DNA from 2 places in the Undibacterium sp. WLX3042 genome. Region 2 is predicted to be linked to the other one. Evidence: predicted binding sites of a transcription regulator. Region 2 holds the regulator's gene; the other holds the start of a gene.
The links. The regulator FliA, encoded in region 2, starts transcription of late flagellar genes. The targets are predictions, from matches to a motif close to CTAAAGTTTNNNNNNNNNNNGCCGNTA.

Region 1: the regulator FliA is predicted to act here: its motif matches at 13,416-13,442, upstream of ACPAOP_RS09025 (flagellin).

What each region holds. Positions count from the first base shown of each region.
Region 1 is NZ_CP186698.1:1,987,186-2,002,571, forward strand. It holds gene ACPAOP_RS08960 (DUF3422 family protein) at 1-1,071, opposite strand, end outside; gene greB (transcription elongation factor GreB) at 1,131-1,679, opposite strand; gene ACPAOP_RS08970 (response regulator) at 1,897-2,544, shown strand; gene ACPAOP_RS08975 (GGDEF domain-containing protein) at 2,590-4,239, shown strand; gene ACPAOP_RS08980 (TylF/MycF/NovP-related O-methyltransferase) at 4,274-5,020, opposite strand; gene ACPAOP_RS08985 (cephalosporin hydroxylase family protein) at 5,056-5,805, opposite strand; gene ACPAOP_RS08990 (NAD-dependent epimerase/dehydratase family protein) at 5,802-6,623, opposite strand; gene ACPAOP_RS08995 (acyltransferase) at 6,620-7,108, opposite strand; gene ACPAOP_RS09000 (methyltransferase domain-containing protein) at 7,120-8,346, opposite strand; gene ACPAOP_RS09005 (dTDP-4-dehydrorhamnose 3,5-epimerase family protein) at 8,343-8,906, opposite strand; gene rfbG (CDP-glucose 4,6-dehydratase) at 9,120-10,250, opposite strand; gene rfbF (glucose-1-phosphate cytidylyltransferase) at 10,214-10,984, opposite strand; gene ACPAOP_RS09020 (tetratricopeptide repeat protein) at 10,981-13,185, opposite strand; gene ACPAOP_RS09025 (flagellin) at 13,533-15,020, shown strand; gene ACPAOP_RS09030 (flagellar protein FlaG) at 15,104-15,386, shown strand, end outside.
Region 2 is NZ_CP186698.1:2,120,749-2,136,134, forward strand. It holds gene flgK (flagellar hook-associated protein FlgK) at 1-1,648, opposite strand, end outside; gene flgJ (flagellar assembly peptidoglycan hydrolase FlgJ) at 1,765-2,685, opposite strand; gene ACPAOP_RS09640 (flagellar basal body P-ring protein FlgI) at 2,695-3,765, opposite strand; gene ACPAOP_RS09645 (flagellar basal body L-ring protein FlgH) at 3,844-4,506, opposite strand; gene flgG (flagellar basal-body rod protein FlgG) at 4,529-5,311, opposite strand; gene flgF (flagellar basal-body rod protein FlgF) at 5,384-6,124, opposite strand; gene flgE (flagellar hook protein FlgE) at 6,179-7,531, opposite strand; gene ACPAOP_RS09665 (flagellar hook assembly protein FlgD) at 7,583-8,251, opposite strand; gene flgC (flagellar basal body rod protein FlgC) at 8,273-8,677, opposite strand; gene flgB (flagellar basal body rod protein FlgB) at 8,683-9,084, opposite strand; gene flgA (flagellar basal body P-ring formation chaperone FlgA) at 9,345-9,980, shown strand; gene flgM (flagellar biosynthesis anti-sigma factor FlgM) at 10,117-10,422, shown strand; gene ACPAOP_RS09690 (flagella synthesis protein FlgN) at 10,424-10,903, shown strand; gene motD (flagellar motor protein MotD) at 10,973-11,752, opposite strand; gene ACPAOP_RS09700 (flagellar motor protein) at 11,755-12,501, opposite strand; gene ACPAOP_RS09705 (RNA polymerase sigma factor FliA) at 12,483-13,214, opposite strand; gene ACPAOP_RS09710 (MinD/ParA family ATP-binding protein) at 13,222-14,067, opposite strand; gene flhF (flagellar biosynthesis protein FlhF) at 14,060-15,331, opposite strand; gene flhA (flagellar biosynthesis protein FlhA) at 15,328-15,386, opposite strand, start outside.

The DNA of each region.
Region 1 (15,386 bases), 130 kb from region 2:
TGCAATTCTGGCCGCCAGCGCTTCCTGTCTGCGTACAATCGCCTCACAGGTATGCATCGCCGGCGCAAGGCGACGTTCCATGAATTCTTCTATCGTCGGAATGCCGTCGATACGCGATTCGCGCAGCTCACCGATACGCGCATTCACCAGACTGAAATACGCTTTGGATGCAGAAAAACGATAGCTGTTTTCCAGCGCCAGCTTTTCTATGCGCGCCGCCAGATCAATGATCTGTCGTAAAACGCCCTGCTCCGCGTCCGTATCCGCCAACTCTCCATCAATGCCACTTGCCAGCGTCATGGTGGACGTGATCTGCACCAGTTCATTTTCAATGGCATTCAGCACGGGCGCTGCCGCCTGCGCCTGTGGCAACCCCAGCAAAGCAATCATGCGGTAGGTTTCTATTTCCAGTATGCGCTGCACGGTACGTCCCGCCTGCTGATCGAGAAAGCCCTGATCCTTGACGATGAAACGACTGAAGCCATCGGCCTGAATCAGGAAATCAGTCCAGACCTGACCACGGTCAATCACCTGACTGCCGACCAGCACACTGCCTTCAAACATCCCGCGCATCGCCGCCGTACCGACCGGAGGCGTGACATCAAGCGGGACAGCAGCCGGAATCAAAGCCACGTGTGCTGCCACCATGACTTTCCCCTGTAAACCGGCAAGCCATTGTTGGGGCACATGCCGTAACGGTACCTGCGCGAATACTTGTGCTATATCCGGCGCGGTATGGGCATTCAATGTGGACTCTTCCTGATTATCCAGAAATGTGTAGGTCGCAAATTCGGTATGACATTCCCATTTCAGACGGAAACGACCGAAATCATGAAAAAAATATTTCGCTTCACCGCCGGGACTGGCAACGCCGAAATATCCGCAAAACTGGCTGAGTATCTCTAATTGCAGGTGCAGATTATCACCACCGGTGCGACCCTGATTGTTCGCAAAAACGGCGATATGGGTCAGCACTTCCGGTGCATTCAGACGCAATGAAGGACGCGAATGTACTTCGGCCGCCAGCGGAATCCGCAAAGGATGATTGATATTGGTGTAGTTGAGCGCCATGATAGATGCCGTAAAAGTGTTCAATTAAATTCGCAGAACGCCGCTTATCCCGGAACAGATCAAGCTGGGTAAATAACGTCGAGTATCGTCAGTTCATCCACTCCCGCCGGGGTTTTCAGAATCACAGTATCACCGGTGCGTGCTTTGGTCAGCGCGCGGGCAACCGGAGAAATCCAGCTGATTTTTCCTTGTAACGGATCAAACTCATCAACACCGACGATGGTGATGGTGGTTTCTTCGCCTTTTAAATTTTCGTAAACAACGGTCGCACCGAAAAACACCTGATCGGAACCGTGATGCACGCGCGGATCAACCACTTCGGCGATATCCAGACGTTTACTTAAAAAGCGTATGCGGCGGTCGATTTCGCGCAGACGCCGCTTGCCGTAAATGTAATCACCGTTCTCGGAGCGGTCTCCGTTTGATGCAGCCCACGAGACAATACTCACCACTTCCGGGCGCTCGACGTCAATCAGACGCAGGAATTCATCTTTCATACGCTGATGACCTTCCGGCGTCATGTAATTTTTTGCGCCGGCGGGAATCGCAGGAGCACCAATCTCTTCGTCGTCTTCCTGTTCCGTTTCTTTTATAAAAGCTTTACTCATTTATTTTTATCTTCTGTCGAAGCAGATCAAATTAATCGTTATCTTCTTACCGCTGCTCTGCCATCCCTTATAAAATAAGCGATCGCGCTGTTCTGATCAATACTGAATCTGCATTGGCAGCAGTCGTCAGAGCGCGGATTCTGGCAAGTACCGGGACTTCTCACTGTAAAGCAAAACTCCCATAATAGCGAAAGTCTGAGAGAGAAATGGAATATGCATGGCTGAATATGCGTCAATTAAGTTAATGATTGTGGATGACCGCGTTGTGGTCAGAGAAGGAATCAAAGGAATCATCGCCGCCACTTCAGATATTGCGATCGTCGGCGAAGCAACCAACGGCCTGGAAGCTGTGCGCTTATCCAGAAAACTCGACTACCATGTCATGGTGCTCGACATCGCACTACCGGATAAAAACGGTATCGAAGTGCTGAAGCAAATCAAAGCAGAAAAACCGGAAGTGAATGTACTGATGTTCTCGAATTTTCGCGAAGACCAGTATGCGATACGCTGTCTGAAAGCGGGCGCATCCGGCTATCTGAATCAACATTGCAGCAGCGATGAATTCCTCGCTGCGATACGCCAGGTGGCTAACGGTTTGAAATATATCAGCACGGCACTGGCGCAGGACTTAGCCAACAACCTGAATCAGGAACATGAAGACGAACCCCATAAAGCCCTGTCAGACCGCGAATTTCAAACTCTGACCATGATTGCATCAGGTAAATCGGTCAGCGACATTGCCAAAGAATTATCATTGTCAGTAAAAACCATCAGTGAATACCGCTCAAGGATTTTGTTAAAGATGAAATTACGGCACAATGCAGAACTGACACACTACGCAATCAAGAACCAGCTTGTCGATTAGTATTTATTTTTGTTATTTACCGTTTATCGTTTCTGACCAGACTACATGTCGACCAAACCTCCTTCGTCACAACTCAAAAGTCCTTCAGACATTGCACGTGAGACCTTCCGTCAATTGGCGATACAGCGAATTGCGCCGACACCGGATGCCTACCGAAAACTGTATAACGAAGTTGCCGGCATCAACGAAGTAACAGCGACGACTACTACAGAAACACAGGAGTCAGATAAGCCATCAGAAGTGGAAAATCTGCTCGCCAGCTTTGCCAGCAGCCTGCAGGCATCGCAAGGTGACTTGTCTACTTTTGGCCATCGCTTCAGCCGTGCCGTTAAAACCGGTAACTGGGATGATTACAGCAAAGGGCTGAAACTGCTGATGCAACGTATCGACAGACCTGTGTCAGGTCATCAGATCAGCCTCGTTGATCCGGCGCCATCCGGCAGCAACAATCCTGTGTCAGTCTCTTTAATCGACACACCGGAACAAGAAGACCCTTGCCGGCGCGTACTGAAAGACTTACTGTACCGGACGCTGACCTTAGCGCTGAGTTCCCTGCTCAAACCGAATCCCCCACTGGCGCTTGAGTCGGAAGCGCTGGGTCTGGCAGTCAGAGAAGCGAATAATGAACCAGAATTGAATCAGATTGCGACTCGCCTGAAACAACTTTGCTTTCAGATTGAATTGCAAAGCGGTGATAGTGGCGAACAACACGAATTATTGTTGCGCCTGTTTGACCTGTTGCTGACCAATATTCACGACCTGCTCGACAACGACAACTGGTTGCGCGGTCAGATTGAAGTTGTGCAAAATCTGATCTCCGGCCCGATAGATCATCGTGCATTGCAGGAAGCAACCCGCAGCCTGAAAGATGTGATCTATAAACAGGGCGTGCTCAAAAACAGCATCGATGAATCGAATACTTCCGTCAAAAACATGATGACGGCATTTATCGACAGATTGAACGCGATGGCAAATAGTACCGACGTCTATCAGGACAAGATGGATGCCTACGCCAACAAAATCAGAAATACCAGTGACGCTAATGAAGTCAGCCTGATCATCAGTAACATTCTGGATGAAACGCGAGTCGTTCAGTCGGAAACCCTGCGCTCACGGGACATCATCGTCGCCGCACAAAAAGAAGTGACGGAAGCAGCTGAAAAAATTAAAGGTCTGGAAAACAAACTGGCGCAGATGAGTGAACTGGTGCGCGAAGATCAGCTGACCGGTAGTCTGAACCGGCGCGGTATGGAAGATATCTTCGAGCGTGAAGCGGATCGTGCCGATCGCCGCAGCACACCGCTTTGCATTGCGATGCTGGATCTCGATAACTTCAAGAAACTCAATGATACTCACGGCCACAACGCCGGTGACGAAGCACTGGTGCATCTGGTGCGGGTGGTGAAACAAACCCTGCGCTCTATTGACGTTATCGCCCGCTGGGGCGGTGAAGAATTCATCATTATCATGCCGGAGACCGGCTTAGAAGAAGCAGCCCAGGCGATGGTCAGAGTGCAGCGCGAACTGACCAAACATTTCTTCACGGCAGATGAACAACGCCTGTTTATCACGTTCAGTGCCGGTGTTGCCCTTCGTATGCCAAATGAATCTCAGGAATCGTTGGTCAAACGCGCAGACAAAGCAATGTATGAAGCAAAACAGTCAGGCAAAAATCGAGTGGTCAAAGCCTTATGATTAAACATCGCTATGTACTAGAAATCGTGAGGGATCACTTTATAATCATTCCTTGACCTGTGGGCAACTCTAAAACTCGATATCCTCTTTTCGCAAACCAAGGATCCTCAGCCATTTTTTGCTCACGATAATATAGCCAACCATAGTCATCTAATATCATCACCGCGCCAGGTACCATTCTGTCAAACAGTGCTTCTAAAGCGCCGATTTCAGCGTCGGCATTATTGATATCTAAATGCATGAACGCAATTTTTTCAGGTGCTGCAATTTTCAGACTATCAGGAACACGCCCCTGAGTAATGCGCACATTAGAAAATTCAGAAAACCTTTGTTGCACTCGGCTATATAATTCCTTGCTGTGTTCTGGCATCGCATGATGTGGCATTGTTTCATCATGTTCAAACAAATCGTATAAGAAATACTGTTTTTCCGAATGCTGTTTAAAGTCAACATAGTCACAAACAATTCGAGCGGTAGTTCCTTTGTAACAGGCAATTTCTACAAAATCGCCCTCTAATCTCATTCCATTATTAGCAGCCCAACATACAGTAGCAATTCTCCAAATAATAGATCGCTCTACGTCGGTAGTTGCGTGTTTATTAAAAGCTGACATAAATTTTTCGTCAGTCAGAAAACTAAGGTTTTTGTTATAGGTAAATAATTGATCGCCTGTAAAGATTCCAGTTTGCGATGAAATTTGGTTTACCGAATGTTGAATACCGTTAATGAATTCTTTATGGTTTTCTAAACCGTAAAAAGTCTTAGTAGACCAGCTGTTCATACCTCATCCTTAAGATAACTATTAAAAATACGATCCTAAAGCACTTTTTTCAGGAAGCCATCCGGTGCAACTGTGATCTGCAACTTATGTTGCATCGCTTTGTCGATTTCAAACTCGGGATGATTCTGAATATATTGATGCACTGCGGTTTTTGGACTGTTTCCCGGTGCCCACGGCCGTTGATCAAACACATCTGCCGGCACATCTTCGACAAAGGTATCAAATACCACGCAGTAGCTACCCTTGCTGACGAGCGGCGCATACGCTTCGAGTTCAGCCAGGACGTGCTCATGGGTATGATTCGAATCAAGAAAAACCATGATGCGCTGCTTACCTTCGGCCGCGGCACGTACTTGCGCAACAATATCCGGTGCCACGCTGGAACCTTGCAGCATCGTGATGCGTTTAGACATCGGGTGTTTCAAGATCGCCTGTTTGTTATGTTCACGGATATCGATATCAATGCCGAGTACATGCGCATCAGGATTTCCTCCGCAGGCAGCATTGAGCTCCAGCATTGATGCGGAGAAGATGATGGAGCCACCATGTGCGATTCCTGTCTCAATCACCAGATCAGGTTGTACCGTCCACATCAGTTCCTGCATTGCCAGTATGTCGATGGGGTTCTGGATAATCGGACGACCGAGCCACGAAAAATTATAAACATACTGCTTGCGCATGCTCTGTTCCAGCCAGTCGCGGGACTGCGCCTGAAATTCACGGTCTTGTCCGAGTTGTTCTATGCGCGCCGCGCGTTCGGCTTCAAATTGCTGAATAGGATTCATGGTATCTCGCAGTAGTGTGAATAAAGTGTAGGCAAATCCATTGCCAGTTTGTGATGAGGCGCGCCACAAAGTGCGCTTGTTTTTGCAATATTAATGTCTGGAAATGAGATATCCGGTGCATTTTCCAGAAACTCGCAACGCACGCCCAGTTTTTGCAGGATCGCAGCAATATAGGCATTCGATACATTGACGCCGCTGGCCAGATTATAAATTCCGCATGTACCATGCGATGCGATAACGGGCAAACAACGCACCACATCCTGTACCGCGATATAGTCTTTTTGCGATGCAGGCGAACTGCGAAAGACGACATGCTTGTCTTTCGCCGCTGCCGTCAGCACTTCAGCCAGAAAATTCTGCCGCTGCATTCCCGCACCGTACACGTTAGACAAGCGAACCACTCTCACCTCCCGCTGGCTAGCCAGACACAGGCTTTCGCCCATGAGTTTAGACAGATTATACAAATCACCCGGAATATGGGAGCGCACCTGCAAGACGGTATCTTCAGTCGTTGACGGTGCTTCCGCATAGACGCGTGTGCTTGAGAAATACGTGAGACTGGAAAACGTGCTGTGCCGGAGCACCTCAGATAACATCGTCACATGCGCTTCGACAGTGTCATAGGGCCGCTGACGAAAATCAGCCGTCAGTCCTGCGCAATAAAATACATGGCCAAGATCCTGCTGAGCCAAAGGCGTATTCCGTAACGGTGCGTCAATTGTCCAGCCCAGGCTGCGCAATTGTGCCTGCAAATGACGCCCGATAAATCCATGACCGCCAATCAGGGTGGCATGCATCGCTGCGGTCGGCACGCTCATTCACGCCACCCGACCCGGCGTAAAGGAACGCCGACATTAATCGAAAAGGCAGGCACCTCAGAGCGCACAACTGAGCCCGCGCCAATCACACAACCCTGCCGCAACACCGCACCATCAAGAATCACGCAATTAGCACCAATCCAGACGTCATCTTCAATCACAATACCGCCCTTGCTTGGCAAAAAGCCCTGCTGATTGATCCGTCGGTTTTTATCCTGATACGCATGATTAACGGGGGCAAAAGTACAGTTTGCCGCGATCGCCACATCGTTGCCAATGCGAATGCCGTTGCCGGTGTAAAGCACGCAACCGGAATTAATCGTGGTGCGCTCACCGATCACGACATCACCACTGCCGCCGGCGGGTTTAAATTTAACAAAGCTGTCGATACTGGACGATGCACCGATCACGATACGGGTACCGCGCACAGAATCTTCAATATCAGCCAGCCTGGAAATACGCGCATCAGGATGAATCTCGATCACAATAAACTCCTTTACAGAAGATGCAATTGTGGAATAGCGACCACGAAGCGGGCATTCCATTCTTTGACCGCCGCCAGATCATGCATGATTTCTTCCTGCAGGTTCCACGGCAAAATCAGAATTCTGTCAGGTTTATCGGCCAGCAAATGCGCCAGACTGACAATCGGAATCCGGCTACCGGGAAGAAACTTACCCTGTTTGTGCGGATTAATATCCACGACATAAGGCAATAAGTCAGGCCGGATGCCGGAAAAATTCAGCAGGGTATTTCCTTTAGCAGCTGCACCGTAGGCAGCGACGCGCAGATTCTGGCGCTTACAATCGAGCAGGAATTGCAAGAGATCGAATTTCGCCTGCTTCGCCCTGCTTTGCACATCGCGGTAAAACGGCAGCGCATTCATACCGGCAACCCGTTCTTTCGCCAGAATATCCCCGACGCTTGGCAGCACAGATCTGGCTTTAGCATCCAGACGTTGCGCCAGCACGCGCAAGCTGCCGCCATGTGTAGGCCATTCCTGCACATCGATGATCTGCAAACCATTGTGTTCGAAAATCGTTTGCACCGCATGCAAAGACAAATACGAATAATGTTCGTGATATGCGGTATCAAACTGATTTTGCTGCACCATATTAAGAAGGTGCGGAAACTCAAAACTCGCCACGCCTGCGGGTTTTAACAGCAGCGCGAATCCGGCAACAAAGTCATTAATATCAGGCACATGTGCCAGCACATTATTCGCCACGGTCAGATCAGCCGACTGCCCTTGCGCGACCAGTTCTGCGGCAAGCTCACGTCCGAAAAAGCGCTCGACAACAGGAATACCTTTGGCTCGCGAAGCATTGGCGGTGCTGTGCGTAGGTTCTATACCCAGACAGGGAATACCTGCCGCCTGAACGTATTGCAGCAGATAGCCGTCATTCGCAGCAACTTCCACCACCATGCTGTTGGAATCAAGCGCCAGCTGCGCGCGCATGGTCGTAACAAACCGTTCGGCATGACGCAACCAGCTCGACGAACATGAACTGAAGTAGGCATAGTCAGCATCAAACAGATTTTCGCGTCCGGTAAAATCCAGCGTCTGCACCAGCCAGCATGCATCGCACACCATCAGTGTCAATGGCAGCCAGACTTCAGCCTGATGCAATGCCTCGGCAGTCAGGTAAGCGTTCGACGGCGGCGCGCTCCCCAGATCCAGAAAAGGCTGCGTCAGAGCCTGACCACAATGCCGACATTTCATACGTTTACTCCTTCAAAATATGCATCCAGCAGCGGCCACTGCCGGTCTTTGTCAGACATCGCTGTCACAGCTAAAGGCCAGCCTATCGCCAGTCGCTCGTCAAAGACATTCAATCCCATTTCCGCCGTTGGCTGATAAGCGTGACTATGGCAATACAACATTTCAACATGGTCCGTCAGGGTCTGAAAACCATGCGCAAACCCTTGTGGTATCAGGAATGAGCGCTTATTGTCGGCAGACAGCACTTCGGCATGCCATTGCAAAAATGTAGGGGAATCTTTACGCAGATCGACGGCGACATCCCAGACCGCTCCTTGCAGGCAAGTAATCAGTTTCATTTCGGCGTGAGGGGGCAATTGCAAATGCAAGCCGCGCACACTGCCCTTTTCCAGCGTCTGAGTGTGATTCACTTGCGCGACACCTTGCGTCCAACCGAATTCCACCAGTTCGTCTGCGCAAAATAGACGCTGAAAATAGCCGCGCGCATCCGCCAGCGGCCGTCGCTGCAAGAGCGACAAACCGATGATCGGTGTCGTCAACAGTTCAAATCGTTGTGCCATACATTTTTATCTTCATCAGCCCGGCATTCCCTATCTAATTTAGCGTTACAACTGTCTGTTTTCATATACTCCCCCCACTTTTGAGAAATTCCGCTCTCATCTCCTTGAAAATAAAGGAGCCTGGAATATACCCCCGGGAGTATATAGGAAGCCATTTTCCTGCTTTTTTCCCTCGTTCTACTTACTTTTGCGCCGGATATTCTGCCCGCATCCTTATTCTGTACCGAGTAAAAATGCGTCCAGATCGCGCTCGCACAAATCGCTGGCGCTCAGACCCTGCTCAAAATCGCGATACCAGCACATCGTGCGGCGCACCGCATTCTGTAAATCCCAGCGTGCGCGTATACCTAATTCCCGCCGCGCCTTGCTGACATCCAGCGCCAGCAGACCTGCTTCATGTGGCCCGCTGATATCACGCGCGAAATCGACCTCTCCGCCGCCATAAGCGCCCTGCGCCAGTTCAACAACCTCACGCACGGTGGCGACTTCGTCCGGCCCAAAATTCCAGGCTTCGCCCAGCCCCGGTAAATGATAAGCCCGTTGCGCCAGGGTCAGATACGCCGAGACGGGCTCCAGTACATGTTGCCATGGTCGCACTGATTCCGGACGACGTATCTGCAGACGTTGATGCCTTTGCCATGCCCGCACTGCGTCCGGCAGCAAACGATCTTCCGACCAGTCGCCGCCACCGATGACATTGCCCGCTCTGGCAACCGCCACCGTCACGCCTTGCTCGGCCAGAAACGCCGAGCGATAACTCGCAATTACCAGCTCAGACGCCGCTTTACTCGCGCTGTACGGATCATGTCCACCCAGTTCAGCGGTTTCCGGATAGGGCGTCAGTAATTCGCGGTTACGGTAGACTTTGTCGGTCGTCACCATCAGTGCCAAGCGGACACTGTCGATGCCGCGCAAAGCATCCAGCACGTTGGCGGTGCCCATCACGTTGCTTGAAAAGGTATCGAGCGGATCTTGATAACTGGGCCGCACCAGCGCCTGCGCCGCCAGATGCAAAACGATTTCCGGCTGACCTTCGGCCACGATCTGACGCACCAGCGCAGCATCACGGATGTCACCGATGTGACTTTGCATACGCCCGGCCAACCCAAGCGCATCGAATAAATCCGGAGAAGTACGCGGTGCCAGCGCCAGACCAGTCACCGTCGCGCCCATGCGCAGCAACCAGAAAGCCAGCCAGGCGCCTTTAAAACCAGTGTGCCCGGTCAGCAAGACCCGTCGCCCCTGCCAGAAACTGGGTTCAGGTGCAGGAAATGCGCTGATAGTCCCGGGACTAACTACGTCGCGATTTACCATGTTCGCCATGGCGCCTGCCCTGATTGCCATAAATCTTCCAACAGATTTTTCTCGCGCAGCGTATCCATAGGCTGCCAGAAACCGGCGTGTTCGTAGGCCATGAGTTGCTGTTGCTGAGCTAATCTGGCCAAGGGTTCCGCTTCCCAGCTGACGCTGTCGTCAGCGATAAAATCAAGCACTTTGGGAGACAGCACAAAATAACCGCCATTGATCCAGCCGCCATCGCCGCGAGGTTTTTCCGTAAAACCGGCGACCTGATCGCCGACACGCTCCAGCGCACCGTAGCGCCCTGGTGGCAATACCGCCGTTACAGTCGCAAGCTTGCCGTGATTTTTATGAAATGCGATCGAGGCAGCGATATCGAGATCAGACACACCATCGCCATACGTGAAGCAAAATGCCTCCTCGTCCTGTACGTAACGCGCGACACGTTTGAGCCGCCCGCCTGTCATCGTGTCTTCGCCGGTATCCACCAGCGTGACCTTCCATGGCTCGGCATGTCTTTCGTGGACCTCCATACGATTGTGCTGCATATCGAAGGTGACATCTGACATATGCAAAAAGTAGTTCGCAAAATATTCTTTGATCAGATAGCCCTTGTAGCCACAGCAAATCACAAATTCATTCACACCATGCGCTGAGTAGCTCTTCATGATGTGCCACAAAATCGGATGACCGCCGATTTCTATCATCGGCTTGGGCTTGAGATGGGTTTCTTCTGATATCCGCGTTCCCAGACCACCCGCCAGAATCACTGCTTTCATTGCGCATTCTCCTTGCAATAGATCTCCCACATGCCGCGATAGGCTTTCTCCACATCGCGGGCAAAACCCTCTTCATCCATCAAAGGGGAGGCTTCCATCTCGGCGCGTAATGTCTGCCGTAAATGCACAAGGCCATCGATATCATGCGCGAGGATCAGCGCTTTCTGCGCATATTCCATTTCAGTTTGCGCTACCCATTCGTCGCGCCCCAGCGCTCTTAACACACTGGCGCCGATACGGCCGACCGATGGACGATCTGCCAGGGTGATGAAAGGTATTCCCATATACGCACTCTCCAACAGCGTTGTCCCTGAATTATGCGGGAAACAGTCCAGGCCAATATCGATTTGTTTTAACACTTCCCATGACGGGCTGGTAAAACCGATCTCCAGCCTTGAACGGTCGATACCATATTGCATGAAACGCGACGCCATTTCATCCTGCACTTTGACGTCTTTAAAATCACCACTGTTGATAATCAGTCGGGAATTCGGCATCGCATCTAATATTGCTGACCAGACCTTCACTACTTTATGATTGATACGAACTGAGCGCGACAGACTGCCAAAAGTAATCACACCTGTTTCCAGCACCGGTGGCGGCACCAGCTCTGCTTTACGGACATCCGGACGATAGGTATAAGCCGGCCCATCCAGACACCAGACTTTTTCAGAAAACAGGTGGGCACAGTTATCGGTGACAGTGGCTTTGTCGGTCAGGTAATAATCAATCGCGGTCAAACCCGTGGTGTAGCCGTATTCCAGCCAGTGAAGGGAGACCGGTGCAGGTTTGCGCGCAAAGACGCCGAGGCGGTTGCTGTTTGTGTGTCCGGCAACGTCGATCAACACGTCAATGCCGTCTGCACGGATACGTTCTGCCAGTTCTGCATCGGTCATTTCACGAGTGTAAATCCAGTGGTCAACCGACTTTTTATAATATTCCGTTGTTTCGTCTTCAAACGGCGGATTCGCATAGGCATAAACCTCGACCTGACTTTTATCGTGTTTTTCAAGCAAAGGCAGCAGAAAATATTTACAGACCTGGTTATAAAACGCCTGCGCGACATACCCGACCTTTAAACGTTTATTCGGATCGCGTACGTTATCAAAAGGACGCCAGAAGACCTTATTGGGCAAACCAAAACGTTGATCGAAATCCTGATACGCGCCGAAAATCACTTCCGCCGGCAAATCCGGGTGGTAATTTAAACAGAACAATAAATTACTGAATATTTTGCGATTAAACGACGACTGCGAGTCTTTTTTAAATGACAGCGCCCGCATGTAGGCTTCGATTGCGGGATCAAGATGATTAGCCTCGCGCAGGGCATCGCCGTAGCCACCCCAGAATTCCGGGATGTTCGCACAACGGTCCATCGCTTCATTGCCGCACTCAATCGCGCGCTGTACCTCACCATTTTGTCTCAGGGCATCAATCAGATTCGGGTACACCTGAATCAGATCGGGCTGCAATTCCAGCGCGCGATAAAAACATTTAATCCCCTCGGCACATTGCGCATTCTCACGATAAGCCAGCCCCAGATTATTATGAACATAAGCCAGACCGGGATTAAGGCGTACGGCGGTTTGTAATGCCTCAATCGCTGCCTCAGTCTGCCCTATCATCCGTAAGGAGTTACCGAGATTATTCTGCGCCACCACCATTTCCGGATCAAGCGAGACTGCTTTTTTTAGATAAGTGGTGGCCTCAGCACAGCGTTCCAGAGATATCAAAGCGTTGCCGATATTTGCCAGCACATGAGGATTGTTCGGTAATAGCGCGACCGCATGTTGAAGCGCATCGTAGGCTTCGGAATATTTTCCCTGCTCCAGACGGCTGATACCAAGATAATCCCAGGCAATGCCATCTTTAGGATTAAATGCAGTCAGCCACAGACTGGCGGCTTCCAATTGTTCAAAAGAACGACTCTGTATATACCGATTGAGCACCTGATAATAAGCATGCTTATCTGCATTGAATTGCTGCGCTCCGGTAAACGCTTTTTGCAAAAACTGCAGTGATTCTTCGTTGAGTCCGGCTTCAAAAGCCAGTTTGGCGAGAAAGTAATTGGCATCCTGATGTAAAGGGTATTGCTGCACTATCCTTAAACACAGCGCTTTTGCTTTTTCTGGCTGATTTGCCTTGTATAAAGCTTTTGCTTCTTTAAATGCATTTCCCGGATGCAAACCAGCTTTACTCATTATGTGTCCTCTTTAAGGTGGCAAAGACCAACAACATGACTAAAAAATAATGTTTTTGGACATGATGGCTACTAAAATTCATTTTAAATGGAAAAAAGTAATTGCTTAAGCCTGAATAAAGGGGTGAAAGATATTTAAATTAAGCCCTCAAGAAATTTTAAAAGCTGTCGTTGAGCGGAATATGGGAGAAAACTTAAGCAAAAAAAATAGTATTTATTTGCGGAAACTAGCTAAAAGTTTTTGATTCGCGTCCGTAACCCTTCACAACGGCGGTGCAACAGTCAACAGACAGACCGAAGTTTGAGGTTTTAACGCCGAATTTAATAACTTAGGTAAGGAGTATCAAAATGGCTTCATATATCAATACCAATATTGCATCCATGAATGCACAACGCAGCCTGACTACATCTCAAGGCTCACTGCAAACATCCATGCAACGTCTCTCATCCGGTCTGCGTATTAACAGCGCAAAAGACGACTCCGCTGGTCTCGCAATTTCCCAACGTATGACTTCGCAGCTGAATGGTCAAAACCAAGCTGCACGTAATGCAAATGACGGTATTTCCCTGGCTCAGACAGCTGAGGGCGATCTGCAACAAATCGGTTCCAACTTACAACGTATTCGTGACCTGGCAGTTCAGGCAGCCAACGGTTCTAACAGTGCATCTGACCGTGCATCCCTGAATAACGAAGCCAGCCAGCTGATCTCCGAGATCAACCGTGTTGCAAGCTCTTCTAACTTCAACGGCGTAAATCTGCTGGACGGTAGTTTCGCCAACCAAACTTTCCAGGTTGGTGCTAACGGCAGTGCAAACGATCAAATCAGTATCTCATCAATTGCAAGCGCTAAATCTTCGGCTCTTGGTGTCGGCTCCACATCCAGCTACAAAGCAACCGTAGCAGGCGCAGGTGCTGTAACTACAACAGCGCTGGCATCCGGTGACTTATCCATCAATGGTTACCAAGTCGGTAAATCTGTTAGTGACGGTGTTTCCTTCTCTAACGCAGATGGTAGTGGTATCGCTAAAGCAGCGGCAATTAATGCGATCAGCGGTCAGACTGGTGTCACTGCAACAGTGGGTGCAACATCAGTTGCCGGTACAGCATCTACCAGTGCGACAGCAATTGCTTCCGGCGACATCACAATTAACGGTGTCAATCTGGGTGCATTGAGCAGCTCGACTTCAGGTGCTCAGCGCGGTGCGCAAGTTGCTGCTGCTGTTAATGCGATCAGCTCTCAAACTGGTGTCACAGCAACATTTGACACATCGACTGGTGCTGTTGCCCTGGCAGCTGCTGATGGACGTAATATCACAGTGACAGCAAGTACTAATGCAGCTGCTGCTGCAGCCAATACAGGTATCACCGTATCTGCACTTGGTGCGACAGACATTGCTACATCAACACTTTCCCTGTCTTCCACAAGCTCTACTGGTATCACTCTGGCAAATGGTACAGGTACAGGTTTGACAGCTGCAAACTTGACAGGTGGCTTCACTTCAGCAGCAGTCACAGTCGGTGCAGGTGTATCCTCTCTGAATCTGAGTACGGCGGCAGGGGCGCAGTCAGCTCTGGCAACCATCGATTCGGCGATTGCATCGGTCAATAGTTCCCGTGCTGCTCTGGGTGCGATACAAAACCGCTTTACCTCTGCTGTGAACAGCTTGCAAACATCACAAGAGAACCTGGCTTCTGCACGTAGCCGTATTCAAGATGCTGACTTCGCATCAGAAACAGCAAACATGACTCGCTCTCAAGTGTTGCAACAAGCTGGTACTGCAATTTTGGCTCAAGCTAACTCATTACCTAACGGTGTTCTCGCACTGCTGCGTTAATCAATAGCTTCAGTTTTCTATTGATGTAGATAATTCCCCTGATCAGTTATGATCAGGGGAATCTAACTTTGAAGGAAATGATCATGGACATCCCATCGATTGGCAACCCGCCTCAATCGGGGCAATTGATCAGCGACAAAAGCGCTGTCGTCAGCACGCGCTCAGCCCCTCCTGCCAATAACATCAGCACGACTACGGCAACTGCCGCCGACAAGGCTGATAACAAAAAGTTTGACAGCACCGAAGTTAATAAAGCGATTGCTCATATTAATGATGCGTTGCAGACCCGCTCACAGGATTTGCGCTTCAGCGTTGATACTGACAGTAAGCGTGTCGTTGTCAAAATTATTGATCAACAAACCAATC
Region 2 (15,386 bases):
AACTGTTCTGGATCGTGAAATTCATGCCAGAAAAGCTGATTTTTGCCCCGTTTGTGTATGGTACTGTCGCAGGAGGAGCATAATTCGTCGTTGTCGCTCCCACGGTCACAGAAACGCTGACTCCGGCTGGAAACCCGGTCAAAGAACCACCTGAATACGTCAGTGTTACCGGTGGCGTGACAGAAGAAGCGGAGAAAGAACTATCCGTTTTAACCGGGCTGATCGTGGCAGTCGCCGAGGTTGATGCACTCGCGACAGCCGAATCGACAGTACCGACTGAAATTTTTCCACTCCCGATATTCGTTGTCGGTGCAGCTGTTTTGATTGCCGCAGCGACCGCAATTTTTGATGGATCAATCATATCCACGGAAAAACCGGCTGCTGCAGCCAGAGTTGGACGGATCAAAAATTCATCACCAGCCGCGGGCTGCGTAGCCGGCGGCTGCGGAAATTCCATCGTGATACCGTCAACTCTGATCGGCTGTGATGTCGCGGTCTGGGTCTGCCCATCCGAGACACGGATGATGCGGTAATTTCCGGGACTGGTTACCTGCAGACGGTAATCGCTGGTTGTCAGGGCGCTGACATCGGAAATAGTCGCGTTAACATCAGCATTGGTTGTGTTTGATGTGCTTGGTGTTGTGATCGGCTGAGGAATGTTAAAAAACTTTCCGCCAGTAGCACCATTTAAATCCTGCCCCAGTGCATGCTGCTCGTTGAACGCAGTCGCGATACCGATAGCAACACGACCGATCGCATTCTGCGCCGGATCCAATGTATTCGCACGAAAATCAAACAAACCACCTAACACACCGCCCGGCAAACCATTTTCCGCAATTTGCACAGACGTACCGTTAGCCGAGTAGGACACTTCAGCTCTGGTCGAGTCAGTTTTAGAGACGCTCAATTCGAGCTGATTAACGACGCCTCCTAATACGAGAGGTTGGCCGTTACCGATAAAGACATTATATTTATTATCCTGAGGAATCACCGTCACTTTGGTGTATTTCGACATCTCAGTGATTAACTGGTCTCGCTGATCCAGCAAATCGTTTGGAGGCGAACCTGTGGTGCTGACCGATTTCGCTATCGTCTCATTCAGGCTCGCGACCTGCGTCGCATAGGTATTGATCTGACTGATCGCACCGCCGATCTGACCATTAACGTTCTCACGTATTTCATCCAGACGTGTCTGCAAACTATTGAAACGGCCAGCTAAGGACTGTGCACTGGATAAAACGGCCTGACGTGCTGCCGCACCGGCGGTTCCGTTCGGGCTTGCTGAAAGGTTTTGTATCGACGTAAAAAATTCTTGCAGAGCAGGTGTTACACCAGCCGTGGGATCTGCAATCAGGTTATTGATCTGTTGAATCTGAGAATAATACGCGTCAGCCTGATTCTTGGTGGTCTGCGTCGCATTGACTTGCTGACTGATAAATGCGTCGTACTGGCGTTGTATCTGGCTGATAGAAACGCCCTGTCCGACAAAAGAACCGCCGAGCAACTGCGGCGCATTTGCCGATTGCAATACGACCTGACGGTTATAGCCTGGCGTTCCGGCATTGGCAATATTATGTCCCGTGGTACTAATTCCCATTTGGGCAGCGGCCAATGCAGTTTGCCCGATATTCAGAATATTTGTACCCATAATTTAACCTATTGATTATTTGAGCTTTGTTCAGCTATCACCTTGATGTTTTCGGTGAAAAACCCAAAAACTTTAATATGATAAAAATAACAAGCAATAGCCGGCAGCATTGATGCTTAAGTCGCCATTGTCTGTTTGATTATTTTAGTCAGTTTACTTGCGTATTGCGGGTCAGTTGCGTAGCCTGCCTTTTGCAGACCGACAGCAAAACTGGTTGCATCTTTGGCATTCGCAATCACATTTTCATAGCGAGGATTTTTTGTCAGAAGCTTCGCATAGTCTTTAAACGCATCGGCATAGGAGTCGTAGGCTTTAAATTTCTCAACTTTACGGTAAGCAACACCATTGACGTATTCCGTTGTTACCGCATCAACCGTTTTCCCCTTCCACTTACTGTTGGCCTTCATACCAAAAATATTATGACTGGTACTGCCATCAAGCGTTTTAATTTCACGGCGGCCCCAGCCACTCTCGAGAGCAGCCTGTCCTAACATGAACTTCGCCGGAATCCCTGTAGCCTTACTTGCAGCCTCAGCATCAGCGCTTAATTTTTCCTGAAATTCGCGAACATGCGCCGGTCCAGAGAAATTACTTTTCACAGCCGCCGGTTGCGGTTCAAATTTCAGGTTATCCAGATAGGAGCTGATGCCTTTGGCGTTACCTGCAATGTTTCCGCTGATACCCAGGTCATTTCCGCCTGCGCCATTCTCCGATTGCAAAGCCTGGCTCACAGCATTATTGGTCAGTTGCCGTACCAGGGCGTCCGCCAAACCGATACCCCGGTTTGCCATCGATTGTGACAACTGCTGGTCTAGCATGGACGTATAGGTCCGGGTTTGTTCGCTGTCAAATGGGCCGTCCTGCCCACCTGCCTGACGCATAGACTTCAGCATCATATTCATGAACAGCGCCTCAAATTGCTTGGCTGCTGCTTTGATTGATTCGGGAGAATTATCTTTCGCGGATTGCTTGAGACCATCCAGGCTCTTGCTATCGAAAGCTAATTTATTATCCGAAAGATCAGCACGACCGATCATGAGGCTTCCTTAAATAATCTCAAGTTCTGCACGCAAAGCACCAGAGGCTTTAATCGCCTGCAAAATCGCCAGCAAATCCTGAGGTGTCGCACCTATCGCATTCAAGGCTTTCACAACATCGGCCAAGGATGTGCCCGCTTTCAGCATCATTAACTGCCCGGCATCTTTGGTGATGCTGATGCCTGAATTCGCTGTTGCTGCCGTTTGACCTGCTGCCAATGCATTTGGCTGACTGACCGCATTATCGGTATTGATGACAACAGAAAGATTTCCGTGTGCAACAGCGCAGGAATCCAGCGTCACGGCCTGATTCATGACGATAGAACCAGTCCGTGCATTCAGGATCACTTTTGCTACAGTCTGAGCAGGAGTCACATCCAGGCTTTCCAGCGCACCTAAAAATGAGACCCGCTGATCCGGACTGACTGGCGCCTTCACCTGTATCGCTCGCCCATCCAGTGCAGCCGCTGTATCCGGGCCAAAGCGGCGGTTAATCGCATCGACGACTCTGCTCGCCGTGGAAAAATCGGAAGTATTCAATTCCAGCTGTATCGTATTGCCCTGCCCCACTGAACTGGGAACCGCCCGCTCCACTGTCGCTCCTGAAGAAATACGTCCTACGCTCAGATGGTTGACTTGCGCTTTACTACCATTCGCGGAAGCGCCGGCACCACCAACCAGCACATTGCCCTGCGCCATCGCATAAATCTGATTATCCGCACCTTTCAGCGGCGTCATCAGCAGCGTACCACCACGCAGACTCTTCGCATTTCCCATCGAAGACACCGTCACATCCAGTGCTTGTCCTGGTTGCGCGAATGGCGGAAGCGACGCCGTCACCATGACCGCTGCGACATTTTTTAACTGCAGACTGGTGCCGACAGGTAGAGCAACCCCCATCTGCTGCAACATACTGACGATACTTTGCACAGTAAAGGGCGTTTGCGTTGTCTGATCACCGCTTCCATCAAGACCGACCACCAGACCGTAACCCAGCAGCTGATTCTGACGAACGCCCTGAATACCGGCAAGATCTTTTAACCTCTCTGCCTGACATTCTGCCGTCAGTGTCATCCCCATCGTCAGACTGATAAGCAACGTACAAAGCGACGACCGCAACTGCGTAATTTTTTTCATATCTAACCTCTTTTCAGTTTCTTACATAGGAAGAAAACTGAGGAAGAAACGCGTCAGCATCGAGTTAGCTTCTGCCTTATCAATTCTCGTTGTCGAACGGTATTCAAATCTCGCATCGGCTACCTGCGTCGATGGCACAACATTTCCTGCAGCTATTGTCTGCGGACTAACTACACCAGAGAAGCGGACAAACTCAGCACCCTTATCAAAGGCAAGCTGCTTTTCACCACTGACCAGCAAATTACCATTGGGCAAAACATCAATGACAGTCACAGCAATCGTTCCGGTAAAACTGTTGCTGGCCGTTTCTGCGCCTTTCTCATCAAATTTTGAGGACCCGTTCGTACTCAGGCCGAGCTTTGCAGTGGTCGAAGACGGAACACCAAAAACGGTTGGTGCTGCCAGTGACAAACCTGACGATTTACTGGAAGAGCTGGCACTACCTTTTGCTGCCGAAGTTCTCTCACTGATGGCAATTGTCAATACATCACCAACCATTCTCGGCTTGGCATCTTCATATAACGGACGATAGCTCGCAGACTGAAAAATCGCGCCGTTAATTTCTTTATGCGGTTTGGCGGACTGTGCCGGCAGCGATGTCGGCTGATGTACGATGGCTGGCGGAGTGACTGAGCACGCCGTCAGCGACAACACGATAGTGGCAGATAAAAATAAAGCCTTCATGATGTTCTCAACTGGTTAACAATCAGAGTTGCGTCAATTTTTGCAGCATCTGATCCGAGGTCGTAATCGCCTTACTATTAATCTCGTAAGCACGCTGAGTCTGTATCATATTGACCAGTTCTTCTGCGACATTGACGTTCGAGGTCTCGACAAAATTTTGCATCAGTAAACCTGCACCATTTGTTCCCGGTGTATTGGTTCCCGGATTCCCGGATGCGGCCGTTTCTGCGTATAAGTTTTCGCCCAGCGCCAGTAAGCCTGTGGGATTGATAAACGTCGCTAGCTGAATGGAACCAACCTGTACCGGCGCGCTCGAACCAGGCTGCGTGACAGAAACCGTACCATCACGCGCAACAGTAATGGACTGCGCATTGGCAGGAATGGTGATCGCAGGCTGAATCACAAAGCCGCTCGACGTCACCAATTGTCCCTGGCTATCCATCTGAAAAGAGCCGTCGCGCGTGTATGCCGTGGAGCCATCAGGCATCAGCACCTGAAAGAAGCCCTGCCCCTGAATGGCCACATCCTTGGCATTACCGGTCTGCTGTAAATTCCCTTGTGTGAAAATTTTCTCGGTTGCGACTGTACGTACACCCGTGCCTAACTGCAACCCAGACGGTAGTTGCGTCTGCTGGGAACTTTGCGCACCAGGCTGACGTATTGTCTGATACAGCAAATCTTCAAAAACTGCACGTGAGCGCTTAAATCCGGTGGTGCTGACGTTCGCCAGATTATTGGTAATCACATCCATTTGTGTCTGCTGTGAATCCAGGCCAGTCTTGGCGATCCAGAGTGAACGTATCATCGATTTCTCCTGCACGCCATGCGGCGTAGTGAACAGCGTAATTTGTTACCGGTTATTGTGCGCCTGAAACGACTAGCTCAAACTAAGGAGCTGACTGGCTTTTGCCGCGTTATTCTCCGCATTCTGCAAAAGGCGCATCTGCATTTCAAATTGCCGGCCGAGATTAATCATGGTCACCATCGATTCCACCACGCTGACATTACTGTTTTCCAGCATGCCTCCGGCAACACTGACCGCGGCATCCGCATCGGCAACACTACCGTCTTTCGTTTTGAAAAATCCATCGTCGCCGCGCACCAGATTTTCTTCCGGCGGATTCACCAGCTTTAAGCGACCGATCACCTGCACCGCATTCGGATTAGAACCTATCGGCACGGTTGAGACAGTGCCGTCTTTCGCGATCGCGATCGACACATCCGGCGGAATCGTAATCGGACCACCATCGCCGATCAGATTTAAGCCATTCTGCGTTTGCAAAACACCGTTTTCACTTAACTTCAGACTACCGCTGCGAGTGTAGCCCTCGGTACCATCCGGCTTTTCCACCGCCAGCCACCCCTTGCCCTGAACCGCGACATCCAGTTCACGTCCGGTCATTTGAAGACTACCTGTGGAAAAGTCCGTCCCGACCGTTGCATCGACAACGAAAGCGCGGGTCGGCAACTCAGCACCCTGCACCGGCACTGCCCTGAATGAATCCAATTGGGCACGGAAACCTGTGGTCGTCGCATTGGCCAGATTGTGCGCATTCGTCGCCTGCTGCTCAAGAATATGCTTGGCACCCGTCATCGCTGTATAAATCAACCTATCCATTACTACCTCCCGACACGCTCACACCCAATTCAATATCTGTTTTCATTCAAGTCATTAACGCAGATTCACAATCGTCTGCAAAATCTGATCCTGCGTTTTAATGGTTTGTGAGTTCGCCTGATAAACACGTTGTGCCGTGATCATATTGACCAACTCACCCGTAAGGTCTGTATTGGAATCCTCAGTCGCAGACGCAGTTAACACACCGAGACCGCCTGAATTTGGTGGACCAACCAGCGGCTGACCAGATTCGGAAGTCTCTGCCCACTGGTTATCACCCAAGGATTGCAAACCGTTGGAATTGGTAAATGACGCCAGAACAACCTGACCTAAGACTTTCGTCTGACCATTGGTATAGCTACCAACGATCGTGCCATCTTTGGCGGTATTAAATTTTGATAATTTGCCTGATGTATAACCATCCTGCTTCATGCTGCTGACGCTGAAATCCGAGCCGAACTGGGTCGAATTTGTATAATCAAATTTGATATTCGCAGTCGTATTGATCGGTGTGACAGCGCCGGAAGCGACAGGCACAATCATCTGCAGAGCGCGCGGATCAGTGGCAGCATATGCGGGAATCGCACCCGTCAGCTTACCCAGGTTGTCAAATGCCAGCTTACCGATCGGCGTCGGTGTCGTACCTGTCGGTGTCAAAGCACCTGCTGCGTTAAAGGGATTGCCATCCACGGTCGCAAAGACGTTCCATTCGATGGTGCCAGCGGTTGCCGGAGGCGTCGTGACCGGATCGACACGTACATAGTAAGTTTGTAAGACGTGTGAATTACCCAGGCTGTCGAACACCGTTACTGACGTCGATTTATTGTAGGAGGTCGGATCAGTCGGAGAAAAAGCGATCGGCGTGATAGTAGGAGGAATGGTCACCGGCAATTGCGTACCTGGTACATATTCACGCGAATCCAGATTCATTACGCCGCTGATTTTTGCTGTTTGTGCAGGTGAAATATCCGCAGTATTAATCGTGATGGGCGACGCTGATCCGGTAGAAAGGACGCCCGCTGCATTTGCAATATACCCGGTCAGTTGCTGCCCCTGCGCATTGACCAGACCGCCGTTTTTATCGAGCTGGAACTGACCATTACGGGTATAAGTGACTGCACCGTTTTTTACCATTCGGAAAAAACCGTTACCGTTAATTGCTGTATCAAGCGGATTATTTGTCGAGCTGATATTACCCTGAGTAAATTGCTGGGCAATCGTCGAGACCCGTACACCGATCCCAACAGCATTCGCAGATGCACCACTTAAAGAATTGGCATATACATCAGCAAATTGAACTTGCGCCTGCTTAAAACCGACTGTATTCGCATTAGAAATGTTGTTACCGATCACATCCAGTGATTTCGACGCTGCATTTAATCCACTAAGACCCTGCTGAAAACCCATGATTTTTCTCCCTAATTTTAAATACCGCGATTACCCGAGCAATCAGCAGTCTCAGAAAATTTGCTTTACATCTGCCATTGATATTTCACCGACACCGGAAACACTCAATTTCACGCCCCCTGTACCGGAACTCACACTATTGACCATACCAAAACATAATTTAGTCGCATCCAATGCCTTTTCGCCCGAACTCGCTGCGATTTCAAAGGTGTAGGAACCATCCGCTGCGGCCGCACCGGAATCGGTTTTACCGTCCCAGGTCAGATCATTCACACCGGCTGGCAAAGCGCCCAGACTCATTTTCCGCACTGTCGCACCTGATGCATCCTTAATCACCACCTCAACTTTGTCGGCCGCTTGCGGCAGATCAACGGCGTAAATTGCTTTCGAGCTCGAGAGCGAAATGGAACTCCCCTCAGTCATAACACCATGACCGATCATATTAGCTGCCTGTAAATTCTGGCTCGCCTGCATATTGCTGCTGAGTGCAGCAAACGAGGCATTCAATTTCTCAATGCCTGATACCGTCGATAATTGCGCCATCTGGCTTGTTACCTGAGCATTGTCCATAGGATTCAACGGATCCTGATTCTTCATTTGCGTTACTAACAAGTTCAGGAAGGTACTCTCTGACGTTTTTGCGGCGGATGTGCTGCTGGCCGTACCATTCATGGTATTGAGCAGACTCTGATCAACTGTATTACTTTGTATCGTTGTCATTTCATTTCCTTTTTATGAGGATCATTGACCCAAAGTCAGCGTTTTCAACAACATGGTTTTCGCTGCATTCATCGTTTCAACGTTGGTCTGATATGATCGGGATGCTGAAATCATATTCACCATCTCCTCGACCACGTTGACATTGGGCATTGCCACATAGCCCTTTTCATCGGCAAGCGGATGTTTGGGGTCGTACTTGAGTTTTGCAGGTGTCGCATCCTCAACGACTTCCGTCACCTTAACCGCAGTCGAAGGTGTGCCTGCAACAGGTACTGCACTGAATACCACCTGCTTTGCCTTGTATGGTTTTCCGTCAGAACTGGTCACGCTATCGGCGTTCGCCAGATTACTCGACACTACGTTCAGGCGCTGAGCCTGAGCACTCATGGCGGAACCTGCCACATTAAAAACGTTAAAAAGCGACATGATGATCACCCCTGAATTGCTGCAAGCATGTTACGGATTTGCATGTTAATAATTGTCAGACTCGCCTCATACCGCAGTGAGTTTTCGGCGAACTGATTACGCTCAACATCCATATCCACAGTATTGCCGTCGATATTGCCCTGAGAAACGCCTCGGTACATTGGCTCTACCCCAGCCTCCGCTGAGGCACTTCCCATATGCTGCGAATCAGTTTTATTCAGTCCCGGCGTCACCTGCCTCGCATTCTGTTGCAGGGCATTATTCAACGCAGAGGTGAAATCAATATCCCTGGCTTTGTAATTTGGCGTATCAGCATTGGCAATGTTAGATGCGAGCAATTGTTGCCGCTGCCCACGAACAGACAATGCTGTTTCGTGAAAACGCATGAAATCATCTAATTTAGTCATTCAAACCTCTCGCCAATCTAAAGCCAGCGATTCGCCAGCCACATCACGGTTTTCCATGATTGGCATCATATATCCGCCTCAGGTAACTCAATTCATTGAGTAAAGGTGAAAAACCTCTTCTATTCAAGGCTTAGTAAACCAATCCGGACCTCTAAAATGAGAACACATCCTAAGTAGTTTGCATCCCATGAGTTATGAAACAATTTGCCAAATTAATCATTTTTTTGTTGGTGCTGACGTCTGCGTACGCTGAGGCTCAAATGACGGCTGCAATGCAGGACCACGAAATCGTCAGAAAACTGGCGGCCGATTTTTTATATCATCAGGCCAAGGCTCAGACCGGGGAAACGACCATCACAATGGGACAGGTAGATAAGCGGCTGAATCTGGCAGCCTGTCAGTCGCCCGTCGCATTTCTGCCAAGCGGGAGCAAAGCATGGGGGAAAATCACTGTTGGAGTCCGTTGCACAGCCCCTGTCAACTGGGTTATTTACTTGCAGGCAAACGTCCAGATCACTTCTGAGTACTATGTCGCATCCCGTACCCTGAGCCAGGGGCAGCTGGTAGTGCCTGATGACATGAGTAAAATTAAAGGCGATATATCCAATTTACCGGCCGGGATCGTTACCAACCCCGAACAAGTGCTAGGCAAATCTTTACAAAGCTCGGTTTCTTCCGGCACCCCCTTACGTGTGGATTTATTTCGTAGTCCGGCAGTGGTACAACAAGGTCAATCCGTCAGAGTTGTCAGTAATGGACCCGGCTTTCAGGTTGCAACAGACGCTCAGGCACTGAATAATGCGGCGGAAGGTCAGGTAGCGAAGGCGAGAACAAGTAACGGACAGACCATCAGTGGCATAGCAAAAGCAGGTGGTATCATCGAAATAACATACTAATTAGTGCTTCAACAGACTCGAGCAATCGAGTGGTCTGGGCATGCGAATATTTTTGTACGTAAAATTAAAGTTTAAAAATACCTGGCCGATAACCGGATAGTAGAAGCAGACTATTCCCACTTTCGAGGGTAACGCCGTGAAAATTGATGACACACTAAATAAAGCTGCTGGTTTACCCAGCCAGCAGCCTGTACGTACAGAAAAAGCACCAGAGAGAACTGTTTCCACTCCGGCGCCTTCTATAAACGTAAAAATTTCTCCTCTTTCTACGCAATTGCAAGCTTTGCAAAGTACACAGGCGAGCAGTGGCGTATTTGAGGCCAAAAAGGTTGAAGAAATTAAATTAGCCATTTCTGAGGGGCGCTTTCAGGTGAACTCCGAAAAAGTTGCTGATGGACTTCTGGAAACCGTGAAAGATTTACTTAACTCCAGAAAACGTTAATATGACCAGTACAAGCGCAAACAGCGAAGCTATTCTGCAGTGCTTAAAAGCGGAAAAAGAAGCAATGACAGCACTCGCTGACTTACTCAAAGAAGAGCAAGCCGCGCTTGTAGAAGGCGATGTAATGCGCCTGAACCAAACCTCAGTGCAAAAAAACGATCTAGTGCGTCAACTGGCTGATTTTGACAAACTACGTCACTCGCACCTGAAACAGCAGGGCTTTGGCGAAGATGCAGACAGCACATTAAATTTTGTACGTCAAAGCCCAGAAGCACAGTCGCTCTGGGACAGTTTATTGACATTAACAGCACAAGCCAAAGAAGATAACAAGACCAATGGTCTGATGATCACCCGCAGGCTGTCTCAAAATCAGACTGCTCTGAGTGCATTTCAACAAGGAACAACAACTGGATCCCTGTATGGGCCTGATGGTCAGTCATCAATCAGAACAACCCCTGCGAAAGGGCTGATTGTCCGCTGAGATCGTTTGCTGAATAGTCCCCTTCATACGTAAAAAAGCCCCGGAACCGGGGCTTTTTTATGCGTTTCATCAGGGTGTGATTGGTGCCTGGGTCGGAACAGGAATCTCCACCACAGGTTCCGGCAATACAGACAAAATCGTCACGCTTACCCTGCGGTTACGCGATCGTCCTTCGGGAGTATCATTAGAATCCACTGGCAATTTTGCTCCCTGGCCGACAGCCGTCACCCTGAATTCATCGACACCATTTTCTGTTAAAAGCCTGGCTACCGTACTGGCGCGGACGGCTGACAATTCCCAGTTAGAGGGAAAAACCGGATTTTTAATTGGCACATTATCAGTATGCCCTTCAACCTGAATTGCATGATTATCGAGTTTCAAGACAGATGCAATCGCAGTCAGTGCCTGCACTGAATCTGCATTTAACTTCGCTTCGCCTGGTGGAAACAGCAAGCTGGCATTGATTTCTATGGTCACGCCTCTGGCGGTTTGTGTTACCCTGACCTTCCCCTCTTTTACCAAAGGCTCAAGCGCGGCGAGCACATCTTTTGCCAGACCGGTCATTACTTCGCGTTCTTTCCGTATATTTTCGTTTGATTTCCGCTTCACTATAGGAAGAGGATCCAGCTTTACCACTTGTGGAGTAGCTCCGGCAATAACCGGAGAAGCAGGGTCATTGCTGAATGCACCGGTCAGGGAGCTGGACAATACGCGATACTTCCCCTCATTCAGCGAAGAGATCGCATACATAACGACAAAAAAAGCAAACAGCAAGGTAATGAAATCAGCGTAAGAAACCATCCACCGCTCGTGGTTTTCCGGTTCTTCGTGATATTTTTTTCTTGCCATGCTTAAACCTGACTGCTGCGGTTATCAACCCGCTCTTCGACAATACGCGGACTGTCACCCAAAGCAATACTGTAAAAGATATCGGAAAGCATTTCGCGTCGGGTAATTTCTCTGCCAATAATTTCTTTTAGCTTATTACTGACAGGCAAAAAGAACAAATTAGCCAAACCGACGCCATAAATCGTCGCGACGAATGCCACAGCGATACCGCCGCCAAGTTTAGACGGATCGGTCAGATTTTCCATGACGTGAATCAGCCCTAACACCGCGCCTAAAATTCCGATCGTCGGCGAATAGCCGCCCGCTGCCTCCCATATTTTGGCCGCCTGCCGTTGCTCGATTTCATACAACGAAATATCAACATCCAGAATATCTTTCAGTCGCGCGGGATCAACACCATCAATCACAAGGCGCAATCCCTTACTGATAAAGGCGTCATCAGTTGCATCCATGTAGCGCTCAAGGCTCAAAAATCCCTCGCGCCGGGCAACAGCACTCCAGACCAACGCATCCTGGATATTTTTACTACTGTTATCTTTCGGCTCGGAAACAATCCATTTCAACATACGCAGACCTCGCCGGAAAGTGCTCATGCGGCTCTGCAAAAGAACTGCCCCCAGCGTACCGATCACCACAATCACAAATGCCGCTGGCTGTACCAATGATGAAAGACGCCCCCCCTCCATCAATTGACCGACGCTGATACCGAAAACGACGAGAATAAGTCCTGCTAAGCTAGCCCAGTCCACGCTTTCTCCCTTAAATGAGCACGCATACGTGCAACCGCCTGGCTGTGTAGCTGAGACACGCGCGACTCTGAGACGCCCATCACCGCGCCGATTTCCTTCAGATTTAATTCCTGTTCGTAATACAGTCCCATCAGCAACTTCTCGCGTTCAGGCAAGCTGTCAATTGCACCGATAACTGCATCGCGGAAATCATCGTTCAATAAATCCTGCAAAGGATCACCTGAATTATCGGAAGAATAGTGATCGAGGAAGTGCTCTTTTGTTTCTGCGTCGTGGAAATCTTCGTAGTACACCAGCTGATGTCCACCGCTCTCGCCTAAAAGCTCCTGGTATTCGCCCAAAGATAACTTGAGCGACTTCGCCACCTCGGTTTCTGTCGGCGGCCTACCCAGCTTCTGCTGCATCTGATTCATCGCATTTTCGATTTTCCGCATGTTTTGCCGGACCCCGCGCGGCAACCAGTCAGTATTACGCAGCTCGTCCAGCATAGCGCCCCGGATGCGCTGAACAGCGTAAGTCTCAAATTGGGCACCATGCGTGTCTTCGTAACGGCTGATGGCATCGAGCAGGCCAATCATTCCGGCCTGCACCAGATCATCCACCTCTACGCTTGGAGGCAGGCGCGCCTTTAATTGATAAGCCAGTCGCTTAACCAAAGGCGCGTGCTCCCTGAGGAGAAAATTTTTATCTGATTTTCCGCTGGCCGTATACATATTCAAATTAGATTCCGAGAGCGATTCCCTGTTGTCCGGATACGCTGTCAAAACGCAACGTAGACCGGGCAGTCACAACAAGCCGCTCTGCCAGTTGAAAAAATGCCATAGAAGAGCGCGCTTTCGGAAAGGCATCGATCACTGACCTTCCCTGATAAGCTGCTTTTCTGACTAATTCGTCATCCGGCACATAACCGATAAAATTTAAGGGTACCGCAAGATATCGCTGAGACGCCTGAGCCATATTTGTATAGATCAACATTGCCTCTTTCTCAGATACACCGGACACTAAAATACTAAAAGAGCGTCGTCCGAGACGAGCGCTTATACGTTTGATCAGTCCATACGCAGACTTAATTGCTGATGGGTCTGAAGAAACCTGAATCACTACTTCACTGTCGTCCATAGATGCCAGTGGAAACGCATCGGTCGCGTCAATATCACAATCAACGACCACCATATCGGCACGATGCACAGCGAGATCAAACACTCTCGACAGTCGTCTGGAGTGCTCGGCTGGCAACCTTGATGATACAGTTCTATGACGCGACAACATTGCAACTGATAAGCCTGAAGCGACGACTTTTAACGCCTCGTGCATTGTACGCTGTTGTTGTGCCACATCCAACAAGGTGTGCTCGCTGCTCGCATTGAGCCAGGCACCTATACTGTCAGAAGATGATCGCGCATCAACCATCAGAATTTGCTGTCCCTGCCGAGCGACAGATACACCGAGATTGACCAGCATTTCACTTTTTTCATCATCTTTCAATGCCGACAAAAAGGTAAATACGCGTGGCTTTGGCCCAGCGAGCATACGACGCAACCCCTCTGCCTGATCTATGTTAGCCAAGGGACACCTCCCGCGTTGCAACATGTCCACCCATCGCCGTCGAGCCGATGCCAGACATCAGTAAAGGCAGCTCTTCATCGAGGTAACGGAACGGAGCTGTTTCTCGCTTCAATTTAAAAGCACGGTCAATCAGGTACTGCTTGTTTGCCACGTGTAAATCTTCCGGCACGCGCTGTCCGTTCGCAATGTAATACAGACTCAGTTTCTGACGTATCACAATATCGAGCACACCACCTATCGTTGCAGCCTCGTCAAGTTTGGTCAGAATGCAGCCTGCCAGACCGGTTCCCTGATAGGCTCTCACCACTTCACTCAGTGTTTCGCCTGTTGACGTAGCATTCAGGCACAAAAGGCGCTTCACATCCGTACCCGGACCCGACAACATTGCGACCTGATCGGTCACCATCTTATCGCGCTGACTGACACCGACAGTATCAATTAAAACGGTATGTTTATTCTTGAGTTCGGACAAAGCTATACGCAAATCACTCTCATCTTTGACCGCGTGAACCATCACTCCGAGAATTTTCCCATAGATTCGCAGCTGTTCATAGCCACCGATACGATAGCCATCGGTTGTAATCAACGCCAGTTTAGACGGGCCGTGACGCATCACACAGCGCGCTGCCAGTTTTGCTGTCGTCGTCGTCTTGCCCACACCAGTTGGTCCGACCAGGGCATAGATGCCACCTTTTTCTAAAATTTCATTCTCGTTATCTATTGTCGTCAGGTTGCGGGCCAGAATCGATTTTATCCATTCAATACCCTGGTCACCTGTTTCATTCTCCGGCAACTTTGCAACCATGAATCGCGACAAGCTGGCACTCAGGCCTGTCGCCAGCATTTCCTTCAATACCAGCGCTTTGTGAGGTTCGCGTTTTTGCGTGTTCGCCCATGACAATTCTGCCAGTTGTGACTCCAGCATACTACGCATAGAACGGATCTCGTTCATCACATCACTTAATTCCCCGGCAACAGAAGCTGGGGCTGAAGTATATCCACCTGACTCCACACCCATTCCGCGTGGCGCGAAGATCCGAGGCTCGTGCTGCACCGGTGGTGCCATTCTTATGCTTTCCGGCACGATCTCGCGTTCATCCTTCGCTGGCGCAATCGACTGTATCGTCTCATCCGCCATCGCCATAATCTCGACCTTACCGTTTACACTCCGGTTGGACAAAATCACCGCATCTGCCCCCAATGCTTCCCTTAACAAGCGAAGCGCCTCGCGCGAGGTATTAGCAGTAAATTTTCTGACGTTCATGATTGCCCTCCAACAAGGCTGGTAACTCTAATGGTTTTTGTTTCAGGTAATTCGG